Regions from separate parts of the Alteromonas sp. MTD1 genome, predicted to be linked through region 2. Evidence: predicted binding sites of a transcription regulator. Region 2 holds the regulator's gene; each other region holds the start of a gene.
The links. Region 2 encodes sigma-54, which starts transcription at its own class of promoters, with help from an activator protein. Its sites were predicted from a motif close to GTTGGCACGNNNNTNGNNT; they were not measured.
Positions count from the first base shown of each region.

Region 1: xdp1 (exosortase-dependent surface protein XDP1) is a predicted target of sigma-54. The motif match lies at 1,940-1,958, and genes of this name have one in related genera.
Region 3: flgB (flagellar basal body rod protein FlgB) is a predicted target of sigma-54. The motif match lies at 1,793-1,811, and genes of this name have one in related genera.

Region 1 is NZ_BTGG01000007.1:364-4,625, forward strand. It holds gene pssA (CDP-diacylglycerol--serine O-phosphatidyltransferase) at 1-696, opposite strand, end outside; gene xdp1 (exosortase-dependent surface protein XDP1) at 931-1,818, shown strand; gene xdp1 (exosortase-dependent surface protein XDP1) at 2,002-2,826, shown strand; gene prsT (XrtA/PEP-CTERM system TPR-repeat protein PrsT) at 2,929-4,262, shown strand, end outside.
Region 2 is NZ_BTGG01000008.1:229,182-233,443, forward strand. It holds gene rapZ (RNase adapter RapZ) at 1-507, opposite strand, end outside; gene ptsN (PTS IIA-like nitrogen regulatory protein PtsN) at 578-1,021, opposite strand; gene hpf (ribosome hibernation promoting factor) at 1,035-1,322, opposite strand; gene ACGHAV_RS12660 (RNA polymerase factor sigma-54) at 1,352-2,845, opposite strand; gene lptB (LPS export ABC transporter ATP-binding protein) at 2,921-3,646, opposite strand; gene lptA (lipopolysaccharide transport periplasmic protein LptA) at 3,649-4,203, opposite strand; gene lptC (LPS export ABC transporter periplasmic protein LptC) at 4,172-4,262, opposite strand, start outside.
Region 3 is NZ_BTGG01000005.1:195,824-200,085, forward strand. It holds gene ACGHAV_RS08465 (chemotaxis protein CheV) at 1-864, shown strand, start outside; gene ACGHAV_RS08470 (CheR family methyltransferase) at 880-1,710, shown strand; gene flgB (flagellar basal body rod protein FlgB) at 1,914-2,348, shown strand; gene flgC (flagellar basal body rod protein FlgC) at 2,351-2,773, shown strand; gene ACGHAV_RS08485 (flagellar hook assembly protein FlgD) at 2,805-3,491, shown strand; gene flgE (flagellar hook protein FlgE) at 3,506-4,262, shown strand, end outside.

The sequences.
Region 1 (4,262 bases), on a different contig from region 2:
GGTGCGGAAAGTATTGATAGGACCTGCCAACGCGTAAAGCGCGAATACCATAAACAGCACAAGCGCTGGCTCTGTGGCGACAATTACAAAAATAAGCAATATAAGCAGAAGAGCTACAAACGGTACTTTTCCGTGCCAGTTTACTTCTTTAAAAGAGTTGTACTTAAAGTTACTCACCATTAGCAAACCTGCCAGCCCAGTAACCGCAGCTACAATAAGGCCGTAATCAGTACCAACGGCATCATATTCCACGCCAACCCAAACAAGACCAGCAACAACAGCCGCAGCGGCTGGACTTGCTAGCCCCTGAAAGAAACGTTTATCGGCGATGCCAACTTGCGTATTAAAACGTGCTAAACGAAGAGCAGCACCAGCAACATATATAAATGCGGCCAACCAACCGAGTTTACCTAATTCGGTCAGCCCCCAGTTGTAAGCAACAAGCGCAGGCGCAACACCGAAAGACACCATATCGGCCATCGAGTCGTATTCTGCTCCGAAATCACTTTGTGTATTGGTCATTCGAGCTACACGTCCATCTAACCCATCAAATATCATTGCCACAAAAATTGCGACCGCAGCTGCTTCAAAGCGGCCGTTCATTGAAGACACAACGGCGAAAAAACCTGAGAATAGGCCCGCAGTTGTTAATAGGTTAGGAAGCAAGTAGATTCCTTTTCTCTTCTGTTCAGACATATGTCCTCGTTTTTCAACTTAATCTTTACTAATTATTTCATATCTAGCGTTATTCGCATAGCTGTCTGTATACATCCATGAGATAGCGTTAATAAAAGTACTCCATAACATCGTATGGGTTCGCATACCCAACACACTCCTTATACATAGTAGAATCCGATTTCCATGTTGAAGTTCCTCGCGCTCAAAGCGCAAGAGGCGCTGACCCACTCAATTGTAATAGGATTAATTGATATGCGGTTAAGTTCCATCATTAAGATTTGCCTGGCTTTGTCTACTACTTGTATAGCGAACAACGCGATTGCCGGTAACTGGTACAACTATAATTACAGCGGATGCGGTACGAGTACCCAATCTACTAGTATCGAGTGTAACTCGCCTCTTGGTGAGAATGTTTATAACCTTGTCGATAAAGGCGTTTTCGAAAGCACATCCACCACGTCATCAGACGTTGCGATAGGCGGTGTGGATATTTCTATCAGCGGCTGGGCCGATACTTTTGGCAGTAAGGACGACATTGTTGTAGGTGCAAATACGTACAAGATTTCAGATTGGTATGGGTACGGTGTTACTAATCAAGATTGGGAGTATTCTCATAACTCTCCTGACCATGCCATTGATAATATGAATACAGTAAGTGGCAACTGGCAAGACTTTGACTTTGTCCTTTTCTCGTTCTCTGACTCAGTAACGTTGCAGGGTGCTGGCTTTTCATGGGCATACAGTCAAAGCGATACACAGGTTTCAGTGGCAGCACTAGACAATATCAGTTCTTTGACATCTGGTAGTAGCACTTGGAGCAGCATTGTAGGGGACGCCTTAACAGCCTCTTATAATGTCGAAAAATGTGACACAACCGATGAGCATTTAAAATACAAATCTGAGTTTGCCATTAATACATCAGCTAAATACTGGCTTGTTGGTGCTTATAATAAAGTTTTCGGAGATATTGGCGGTTACTCAAATAATGATGCGTTTAAGCTAACAAGCATTGGTTTTTCAGTGGACGGAACACCAACACCGCCTACAACCACTGCAGTGAGCGAGCCAGGCACCATAGGACTACTTTTTGCGTCTGGCATGCTAGTTATGTGGCGAAGAAAACAAGCAACTAATAAATAGTTAAGATAGCCCCCTACCAAAGAATAAAGCTGACAGTTTTCTACTGTCAGCTTTTTTTACCTCTACACATGACGCACTCCCCAAAACATAAAAAAAACCATACATTTCAAATACAAAAAAACTTGGCACAGTTTTAGCAAGGAGTAGTGGTATACACCTATTTCAATAAACTCGGTAATGTAAATGTTTAAAGCTAAGTCGTACCAAGCCTTATTAACTTCCTTATGTCTGTTAACAGCTACATCTTTTTCATCTGAAGCATCAGACTCAAGTTTAGCAAGCAACAAGTTTGATTACATACAGTATGATTTAGTTTCGAATAATGGAAACTACAATTTTTCCGAGGTGATAGATCCGACGAACAGCTCTCATGTGATTGTTGTAAATGGCGTACAAATAAAAGTTGGACTCACAGCGTGGTCGGATACTGCAGATGCTAACGGGCTGACAGATAGAGTTGTTGAACAAACTAACATCACCAATTGGGAAGGTGGTTTAACAATAACGAACAAAGACAGTAGTAATGATTCTCACTACATCGATAATTTCAAGGGTGGTGACGATTTCGATATGATTTTACTAAGCTTTGATAAAGATGTAATACTATCACAGGCAACTTTCAATGCTGTAAATGGTAACAATGGCTCTAAGGAGATCACCGTTGCGGGTCTAGACGATAGTGCTGTCCCTCTATTCTCAAGCTCGAGTACATGGGACGATATCGCAAGGAAATCGCTTACAGGAACTTTGGGGCATTTCGGAATAAATAACGGAACATCATCGTTCTCGAGCCTAACAAAGGCCGCTAAATACTGGTTAGTCGGAGCTTACAACATCTATTTTGATAAGAATTCGGACCAGTACTCAAGTGTAGGTTTCAAGCTTTCAACCTTGACGGTCGGCCACAGCGTAAATTCACCAACCACAGAAGTAAGCGAACCAGGTGCGCTAGCACTAATGAGCTTAGGTCTAGGTTTGTTGCTATATAGACGTAAACGTCGCGTTTAATTGTTTAAAATTAAACAGAAAACACGTATCTTTAAAAGGTGGCTTTAGCCACCTTTTTTTATGCATAAAAATACCTCTCGTCAGGTGGAAATATAGGTACTCATGGACATCTTGCTCAATAAAAAACGTGTATTCAATCGCACCTTACTGTCACTCGCGGTTACATCAATGCTTTCATTTAGCGGTGCTAGTTTTGCTACAACATCTGAAGACTATGAAAAAGCACTTTCTTCATTTAATAAGAACGAATACGACGAGGCCTATATACACTTAAAGAATAGCCTACAAAAAGACCCTGAAAATTTAGCCGCTAAACTACTTATGGGCGAGATACTGCTAATTAACGGGTATTTAACTGCCGCTGAAATGGAATTTGTAGAAGCGCTTGAAATGGGTGCAGATATAAACCTGTTAGCTGAGCCCCTCGGAAATACGTGGCTATTTCTTAACAAATACAAAGAGATTGTTGAGTTTACCAACCTAGAGCGATTATCTGGCGACGCTGAGCGAGAGTGGCTGCTCATTAGAGCAACGGCGTGTCTCCGTCTTGAGGACGAAGCCTGTGCCCTTCGTGACTACAATACCATTGTTAAAAGTTCTCCAAACTTTGTACCGGCAATAAATGGCCTTGCATCAATTGCACTACAAAATGAAGAGCTGGCAAAAGCGCAAGCGTTAATAGATGACGCTATTTCACTCGAACCGGAAAACGCGATTACTTGGCGCTTGAAAGGTCAACTTGCTTACCGTCAGGGTAATACAGACGCTGCTACTGCCAATTTACAAAAAGCGCTTTCTTTTAACCGAGACGACCCCATAGCACTTAGAAACCTTGTAGATCTTTATCTAGAGGCAAAAGACTACGACACAGCAAAGTTGTTTGTTGACGAAATTATTGAAGATACGCCCAACGACCCGTTGGCCATACTATTAAACAGCTGGCTTCAAAGCCGCGACAGCGAGCAAGCCATTGACAATACAAAGTTGAAAGAACTCAATGAGTTTATGGCGCAACTTGACCCCGAACTCATTACCTCACAGCCCATGCTGCTTTACATTAGCGGCTTAACCAACTTCTTCAACAACAATATGGAAACTGCAGCAAAAGACTTTAACGCTTACCTGCAGAAAGAGCCCGATGATCTTCAAGCTGTACTTATGCTGAGCCAAGTTTACATTGCGACACAGCAAGATAAACAAGCACTAGGATTGCTAGAGAGACATCAGTCGGCACTTATGTCTGATGTAGATTCAGCACTGCTGCTAGGTGACCTATTTATTCGTCAGAAAAAGGCGTTTAAAGCTGAACGCTTGCTATCTGACTTAGAAATGCAATTTCCAAGCGAAGGAAAACTGCAACTTTTTAAAATTAAGCTAATGGCCGCACGCGGCAAACAGCAGCAAGCGTTAGATATTTTAGAAAGTAATTTAGAAAA
Region 2 (4,262 bases):
GAAACCAAACGATTCAAACACCAATACCAACCTTGAACTCTTCTTACCCAAAATACGCTCGCGAATTAATTCGGCTAGCTGATGAATTGTAAGTTTGTCGGTATCTAAATACAGGTCTGCACGTTCAACGATGGGGGCAAGTAGTGCCGACTCGGCTTGAATGGCTTCTGAAAGCGATTTGTTAAGCTTAGCAAGCGGGTGCAATCGACGTGTCTCGCTGAAACGCTTTACCAAAACGTCATCACTGGCATCGATATACACGATAGTCATCGACCACGAGCTAGGTAGATAGTCGAGTATTTCTACCAATTCATTGGGGTTTTTAGGTAGGTTTCGAACATCAATGCTTACTGCCACTTGGTCGTATTCATCAACCACAGTGTGGGTTAGGGTAGGCAGTAAGTTCACGGGAATATTGTCTACGCAATAGTACCCTAAATCCTCTAACGCTCGCAGTGCGACCGATTTCCCTGAGCCTGAACGACCACTGATAATAATCAGCTTCACCTTGCCTCTCCCTTTATTAAAATCTTAAGCTCGCACTGCTTATTGCAGTGAGGTTATATCTATTACGGCGTTAGCCCAGCGCTTTTACTATATCGTCGCTGGTGGTAGCGCGTCTTATTGCTTTTACGGTGTCTTTGTTGTTCAGTTTGCCCGCAACGGTGGCAAGCGTTTGAAGGTGGCCTTCAGTTTGCTCTTCCGGAACCAAAAGCGCAAAAAAGATATCTACTGGCTTTTCATCAATAGCATCAAAATCGATTGCTGGTGTACTGGTTACTACAATTGCAATAACTCTATCAAGACCAGCTAAGCGTCCATGGGGAAGGGCGATACCGTTTCCAATGCCGGTGCTCCCCATACGCTCTCGCGACATTAGGCTGTTTAATACCGTAGCGCCGTCTATATTTTCATTATTTTTAGCCGCAATGTCGGCAATGATTTCTAGAATACGCTTTTTACTATTACATTGAACCGCACACTCGGTGCGGTCCAAACTTACGATGGCTTGTATATCCATACTTAATTAACTACTAATGTTTTTTGAGTTTTTCCTTATGCTTGATTACCTGCCGGTCGAGCTTATCAACCATGCTGTCAATCGCCGCATACATGTCGGTATTTTCTGAGGATGCGAATACTTCAGCGCCACTTAAGTGAACTGTCGCTTCGGCTTTCTGATTTAATTTTTCAACGTTCAGGATGACATGCACATTAGAAATGTGATCAAAGTGACGTTCAAGTTTGCTGAACTTCGTATCGACATAATTACGCAAAGAGTCGGTGATTTCGACATGATGACCAGTAAGGTTGATTTGCATATTTCGTCTTCCTTATATTATGTAGCCCGTTAAATAAGGCTTTTGCGTTGGTTCGACGGCGGGATCGATAACGACTCCCGGTATTTTGCTATTGTTCGCCGGGCAACTTTAATGCCTTGTTCGGCCAACAATGAAGCAATCTTGCTATCACTTAGCGGCTTGCTAGGTTTTTCAGCTGCCACTAACTTCTTGATCAATGCACGTATCGCAGTAGATGAACACTCACCACCCGACTCGGTTGCTACGTGGCTCGAGAAGAAATACTTCAATTCGAATATACCGCGTGGCGTATGCATATACTTTTGCGTGGTGACGCGTGAAATAGTGGATTCGTGCATATCTACCATTTCTGCGACATCATTGAGAACCATTGGTTTCATCATTTCTGGGCCATGCTCAAAAAAGCCCATCTGTTGCTGCACAATACAATTAGCAACCTTCATTAAGGTGTCGTTACGCGACTCTAGGCTTTTGATAAACCATTTGGCTTCTTGCATGTGTGAGCGAATAAACTGCGAGTCGCTACTGTTTTTTGCACGACGACTCATTGCAGCATATTGTTGATTAACGCTAAGTTTTGGCAGGCTATCAGGGTTTAGCTCTACCACCCAGCGCCCGTTCTTTTTAGTAACCGATACGTCTGGAATAACGTACTCGGGTTCTTTAGTAACTAAAGCACTACCAGGGCGAGGATTCAAGGTTTGCAGCAAGCGCATTGCTTCGCGAAGCTGATCTTCTTTCAAACGGCTTTTACGCATGAGCGTACGGTAGTCTTTACTGCTAAGAAGGTCTGAATATTCTTCAATAAGCTGCTTGGCTTCAGCAAGCCACGGTGTGTCCTCAGAGAACTGACGTAGCTGCACCATAAGGCACTCTTGTGGAGAACGTGAGCCAGAACCAATGGGGTCGAACATTTGAATACGTTTTAACACGCACTCTACTTCATCCATTTCAATTAGCTCATCGCTGTCTTCGTCTAACACTTCCTCAGCGTTTACTGCTTCTAGAATATCTTCAAGTGACACGGTTAGATAACCCGACTCATCAATAGAGTCGATAATTGCCATGGCAATGGCTCTGTCTGTATCAGAGAAAGGGGTTAAACGCATCTGCCATAGTAGGTGTTCTTGGATATCTTCGGTAGTTTCGCCCTGAAAAATTTGTTCGTCATCACTGGCTGGGCCAGGCGCTGGCGCAGAAGAGGCCGAGTAGTATTCATCCCACGTGCTGTCTATAGGAAGTTCGTCTGGTAAATCGTTCTTTTCAAGCGCATCTCCGGCTTCTAACGTATCGCTTGAAGCCGTCGGTTGAACATCGCCACTGTCGTCGTTGTCGATGTTATTCTTTTCAACTTGAGGTTCGTCGTTGCCTTCTTCAACTTCTAAAAGCGGATTAGAGTCCAGCGCTTCTTGAATTTCCTGTTGAAGGTCAAGCGTAGAAAGCTGCAGCAGTTTGATAGCCTGCTGAAGCTGAGGTGTCATGGTAAGTTGTTGGCTAAATTTTAGCTGTAAAGATGGTTTCATCTACTTCTTATTTAAATGCTTTAAATTGAATACACCAAGAGCGAAACTGAAAAAATGACAATCCGGTTACATTAACTATAGCCTGAATTGTTCGCCTAGGTATACATCCCTAACTTTTTGATTACTTAAAACCTGTTCTGCGGTTCCCTGCGCAATTAATTCGCCATGACTCACAATGTACGCTTTCTCACAAACATCCAATGTTTCTCGTACGTTATGATCGGTGATAAGAATGCCTATGCCTCTATCACGAAGATGTTGGATGATCTTCTTTATATCATTAACTGATATAGGATCAACACCAGCAAATGGTTCGTCTAGCAAAATAAACTGTGGTTTTGCCGCCAGCGCTCGCGCTATTTCAACACGACGCCTTTCACCGCCCGACAAACTCATCCCCGCACTATTACGTATATGGTTAATATTAAATTCATCAAGTAGTGCGTCGGCTTCTTCTTCTTGTTGTTGTGAATTTAAATCTTTACGCGTTTGTAAAATAGCCATGATATTTTCATGCACAGTAAGCTTTCTAAAAATAGACGCTTCCTGCGGGAGGTAGCCAATTCCGCGGCGTGCACGTTCATGCATAGGTTGGTGAGTAAGCTCATTGTCGTCAATTTCAATTTTGCCTTTGTCTAGCGGAACAAGGCCGACAATCATATAAAATGTAGTGGTCTTACCAGCGCCATTCGGACCCAATAGCCCAACAATTTGCCCTGTTGATACCGATAAGCTAACGTCGCGCACGACTTGTCTTGCTTTATAGGCTTTTGCAAGGTTCTTTGCACTTAACGTCGCCATAACTATTCGTTACCTTCGTTGTCTTTTTTGTCGTCTTGAGACTTTGCTTTTCGAATGGTTTCAGGTGTAAATACGGTGGTTACTCTGCCATCACCATCGGTATCGTCACCGCCAGTTGCAAGCAATTGCTCTGTAATCATGTCGAAGGTAATGTTATCGCCTTGCACCATGCTGGTATCTTGCTTAAGTTCGGCTTTACCCGTTAGCGCAATAGTGCGGTTGACTACCTCATAACGAATTTCATTCGCCTTTGCCGAAACCGGCGTACCGTCTTCAAGCTGCTGAGAGTAGCTTGCAGGGTTTCCTCTCGCTACGAAAACTTCTCTTCCTTCGCCGTCAGTGGCGATAACTTCTACTTCGTCAGCATTAATCACTAACGAGCCCTGAGAGATTCGAACATCATCCTTAAATAATGATGTTTTATTTTTCCCATCGACAAACTGCGACTTTGAGTCCACCTTAATGGGCTTGTTAAAGTCGGCTTCGCTTGCAACAACACCGCTGCTTGCCAAGGCTAAAAGTAGGCTAGTTGCTAGGGGAATAAGTGGTTTGTACATGATCGATAAGCTCGTATTCTTGGGTGCGTAAGTTCGCGTTAAACCCATTGCTTTGAATA
Region 3 (4,262 bases), on a different contig from region 2:
TTGCTGTTTAGACTCAATGGGCGTCAGCGTTTTGGAATAAACGTGTTTAAGGTACGAGAAGTACTGCAATGCCCACCTCTAACCGCAATGCCTAAATTAAATCCTTTGGTGCGTGGCGTAGCGCACATTCGTGGTCAAACTATATCGGTTATCGACCTTAGCATGGCAACCCGAGGCAAAAAAATTGAAGACCTTAAAAACGCTTTTATTGTGATTGCCGAATACAATCGTTCGGTACAAGGGTTTTTAGTTGGTGCCGTAGAGCGCATTATCAATACCAACTGGGATGCTATTATGCCTCCACCTCAAGGCACAGGTAGAGCGAGTTACCTTACTGCAGTCACCGAAGTTGAAAACGAGCTAATTGAAATTTTGGACGTTGAGAAGATCCTTAACGAAATATCTCCTCTTAATGCGGAAGTGAGCAATGATGTAGCTGATAGCCTGACCACAGAAGGCCAAGAGAATAAAATTATATTTATTGCCGACGACAGCGCTGTTGCGCGCAACCAAGTTAAAAAGGCACTTACTGCGCTTGGCCTCGAAATGGAATTGGCTAAAAACGGTTTAGAAGCCTTGAATCGTTTAAAAGAGATCGCTGAGGAGTACGGTGACGTCACGAATCGTGTGGGTGTTTTGGTTTCTGACATTGAAATGCCTGAAATGGACGGCTATACCTTAACTGCAGAAATTAAAAATACCCCTGAGCTTCAGAAACTGCATGTTGTATTGCATACGTCATTAAGCGGTGTATTCAACCAAGCAATGGTTCAAAAAGTGGGGGCTGACGACTTTATCGCTAAATTCCACCCAGATGAGCTGGCAACTGCGGTTCAAAAGTGGTTGATGACTGAATGTGAATAACGGAGCATAATGCGATTGGCCAATAAAGAAGTATCGCCAGAAAGCTACCTAAAATTTCGAGAATTTCTCGAAAAGCAATGCGGCATCGTGCTTGGCGACAGCAAGCAATATCTAGTACGAAGTCGCCTTGCCTCACTCCTGTATAAACACAAATACGAATCTGCAGATGAATTAATAAGTGTTGTGGTAAGAGGCTTCGACCGCAACCTTCTGCAAGATGTAATTGACGCAATGACCACTAACGAAACCCTTTGGTTTCGTGACAACTATCCGTTCGACCTACTGGTAAAAGAGCTGTTACCCAGCCTAGCGTCGCAGAACAGAAAGATTCGAATTTGGAGTGCAGCATGCTCGTCTGGTCAAGAACCGTACTCTATTGCTATGTCGGTGCTTGAATTTCAGCGTCAGCGTCCAGGTACACTTCGCTCTGGCGTTGAAATAGTTGCGACAGACCTTTCTTCTGAAATGCTTAAAAAATGTGAGTTAGGTATCTACGATGAGCTTTCATTAGCGCGAGGCTTGTCAGCGGGACGACGGGAAATGTTTTTTCAAAAAAATGACGCGGGCGCTATGCAAGTGAAACCTGAAGTAAGAAAAATGGTGAGCTTTCGAAGCTTAAACCTACTGTCAAGCTATGCCGCACTCGGACGTTTCGATATTGTATTTTGCCGCAATGTGCTTATTTACTTCTCGCCAGAAGTAAAGCAGCGCATACTGCAACAAATTGCCGGACAGCTGCAAAGTGACGGTGTACTTTTCCTTGGCGCATCAGAATCTATCAGTGCCGCGAGTAACTCCTACAGCATGGTTAAGTGCAGCCCTGGCTTGTACTATCAAAAAAAGTAATCTACCTAAATGGTCTGAAATATAAAGCTTTTTTGTATTTCAGACTCACCTGCATCCCTTTTGAATTTCCGTCAAAAAACATTTTGGCATCTGCCTTGCTATGAATCCTTGTACTTACTGTATGGAAAACTTCCAGTCAGCATAAAAAACTATGTATGGCAGCAGTAACTGAACATTAATTACGTTATGCAGGGGTCATCATTATGGCTATAAATCTTGATAAATTGGTCGGCTTCCACGAGTCTGCGCTGAAGATAAGAACCGAGCGCATGGAAGTGATTGCAGGCAATTTAGCTAACGCCAATACCCCCGGATACAAAGCAAAAGACATCGATTTCAATAAGGCAATGCAGTGGGCAATGCGTGATAGCGCAGGCGGAGCTCCTTCTCGGAGTGCTGGCGGTTTAGTTACAACCAACGATCGCCATATGAGCGGCAATTCTGCGTCGGCAGCGGCAAATTTTGACATGCAGTACCGTGTACCCACACAGCCAGATACTGGCGATGGTAATACGGTAGAAGTACAAGCAGAAAGAAATCGTTTTCTAGACAATGGTTTGCGTTACCAAGCCAGCCTTGAATTTATTAACGGTAAGGTCAAGGGTATGAAAAAAGCGCTCAGCTCAGGAGGACAGTAATCATGGGCCTATTTAATGTTATGTCAATCTCAAGCACAGGTATGGAAGCGGAAAACGTTCGCCTTAATACCACGGCAAGTAACATTGCTAACGCAAACTCTGTGAGCAGTAGTTACGATGAAACTTATCGAGCTCGTCATCCTGTATTTGCGACAGCGCTTCAAGATGCGATGCATAACCAGTCCAAAGGCACAGGGGTCCAAGTTAGAGGCATTGTTGAGAGTGATGCGCCTCTTCAAGTTGAGTATTCGCCTAATAACCCTATGGCTGACGCAGATGGTTATATTTACAAGCCAAATGTGAATATTGTCGAAGAAATGGCAAACATGATGTCGGCATCAAAAGCATACGAAACTAACGTGCAGGTAGCCGACACTACCAAACGTATATTCCGTCGAGTGTTGCAACTTGGTCAAGGGCAATAATCTGCCGCTTGGTTAATGTGAGGAAATATCAGTGAACACGATAAATAACACCGGTTTAAACAACGACCTTTACTGGCAAGAAGAAACCGTAAAAGTTGCAGATGGCACCGAGCAGCAGCTTACGCAGGAAGATTTCTTTGCGATGCTGACCGAGCAACTTGCCAACCAGGATCCAACTAAGCCGGTAGATAACGACCAGATGGTTGCCCAGATGACCTCATTTACCATGGCAGACGGTATCTCTAACTTGAACGAAAAGTTTGAGGCATTTGCGACGTCGATGACGTCTAACCAAGCACTGCAGGCGTCTAGTCTTATTGGGCAAAACGTTTTGGTTCAGGGCAATGTGGGCTATCAAGCTGCTGAAGGCGACGGTATTTCGGGTGTTATTGTTAACGACAAGACAGTACAGAACATGACAATCACCATCGAGAACCAGTTTGGTGAGGTGATTAAGACCATTGATGCAGGCACGCAGGCGGCTGGTAATATTGAGTTTGAATGGGATGGCAAAGACAAATTCGGCAATGCCATGCCGCCAGGTGAATATGTAGTAAATGCTAACGCGGAGCTTAATGGTGAAGGGGTGCAGTTAAACACCGCCATTAATCGCCACGTTGGAAGTGTAAGTTTGGCTGGAAGCAGCCAAGGCGTAATTTTGAATTTGGATGGTGATGTCAGTATCAATCTTGATGACGTCATTCAAATCGGCAGTTAGTAGGAGAATCAATAATGTCTTTTAATATTGCACTGAGTGGCGTATCAGCCGCACAAAAAGATTTGGATGTAACCGCCAACAACATCGCAAACGTAAATACGGTTGGCTTTAAAGAATCACGCGCAGAGTTCGGTGATGTATATGCTGCATCACTGTTATCTGGTGGTAAAACCAAAGTAGGTGATGGTGTTCTAACACAGGAAGTTGCACAGCAATTTTCTCAAGGCAGCTTACAGTTCACCAACACTGCATTGGACTTAGCAATTACCGGCAACGGTTTCTTCACTACAATACCCGAAATTACGTCTAGAGATTTTTCTTTTACGCGTGCAGGCCAATTTAAATTAGATAGTGATAATTTTGTTGTTAATAGTAATGGCGACAACTTAATGGGATTTCCTGTAAACAGTGATGGTACAAGTTCTTCGGTAGCACTGAGCACAACAGTACCTGTGCGAATTCCCGACTCATCAGGTTCTCCGCAGCAGACTTCAGAAGTTGACATTAGAATGAACTTACCTGCCGGTGATGCAGCATTAAATCCTGCTGATTTTAATCCTGACGATCCGCTTACTTATAATGCTGCAACCTCAGTCACAGTGTATGATTCATTAGGCGATAGCCACGTCATGACATACTACTTCATAAAAGACGGGACACCAGGCGTAAGTAATGAATGGTTTGTTGCTACTGCAGTGGATGACACACTGGTAGATATGACCGACTCAAATGGCCTAGACACTGACCCCGCAACTGCTGTTAACGCAGTAG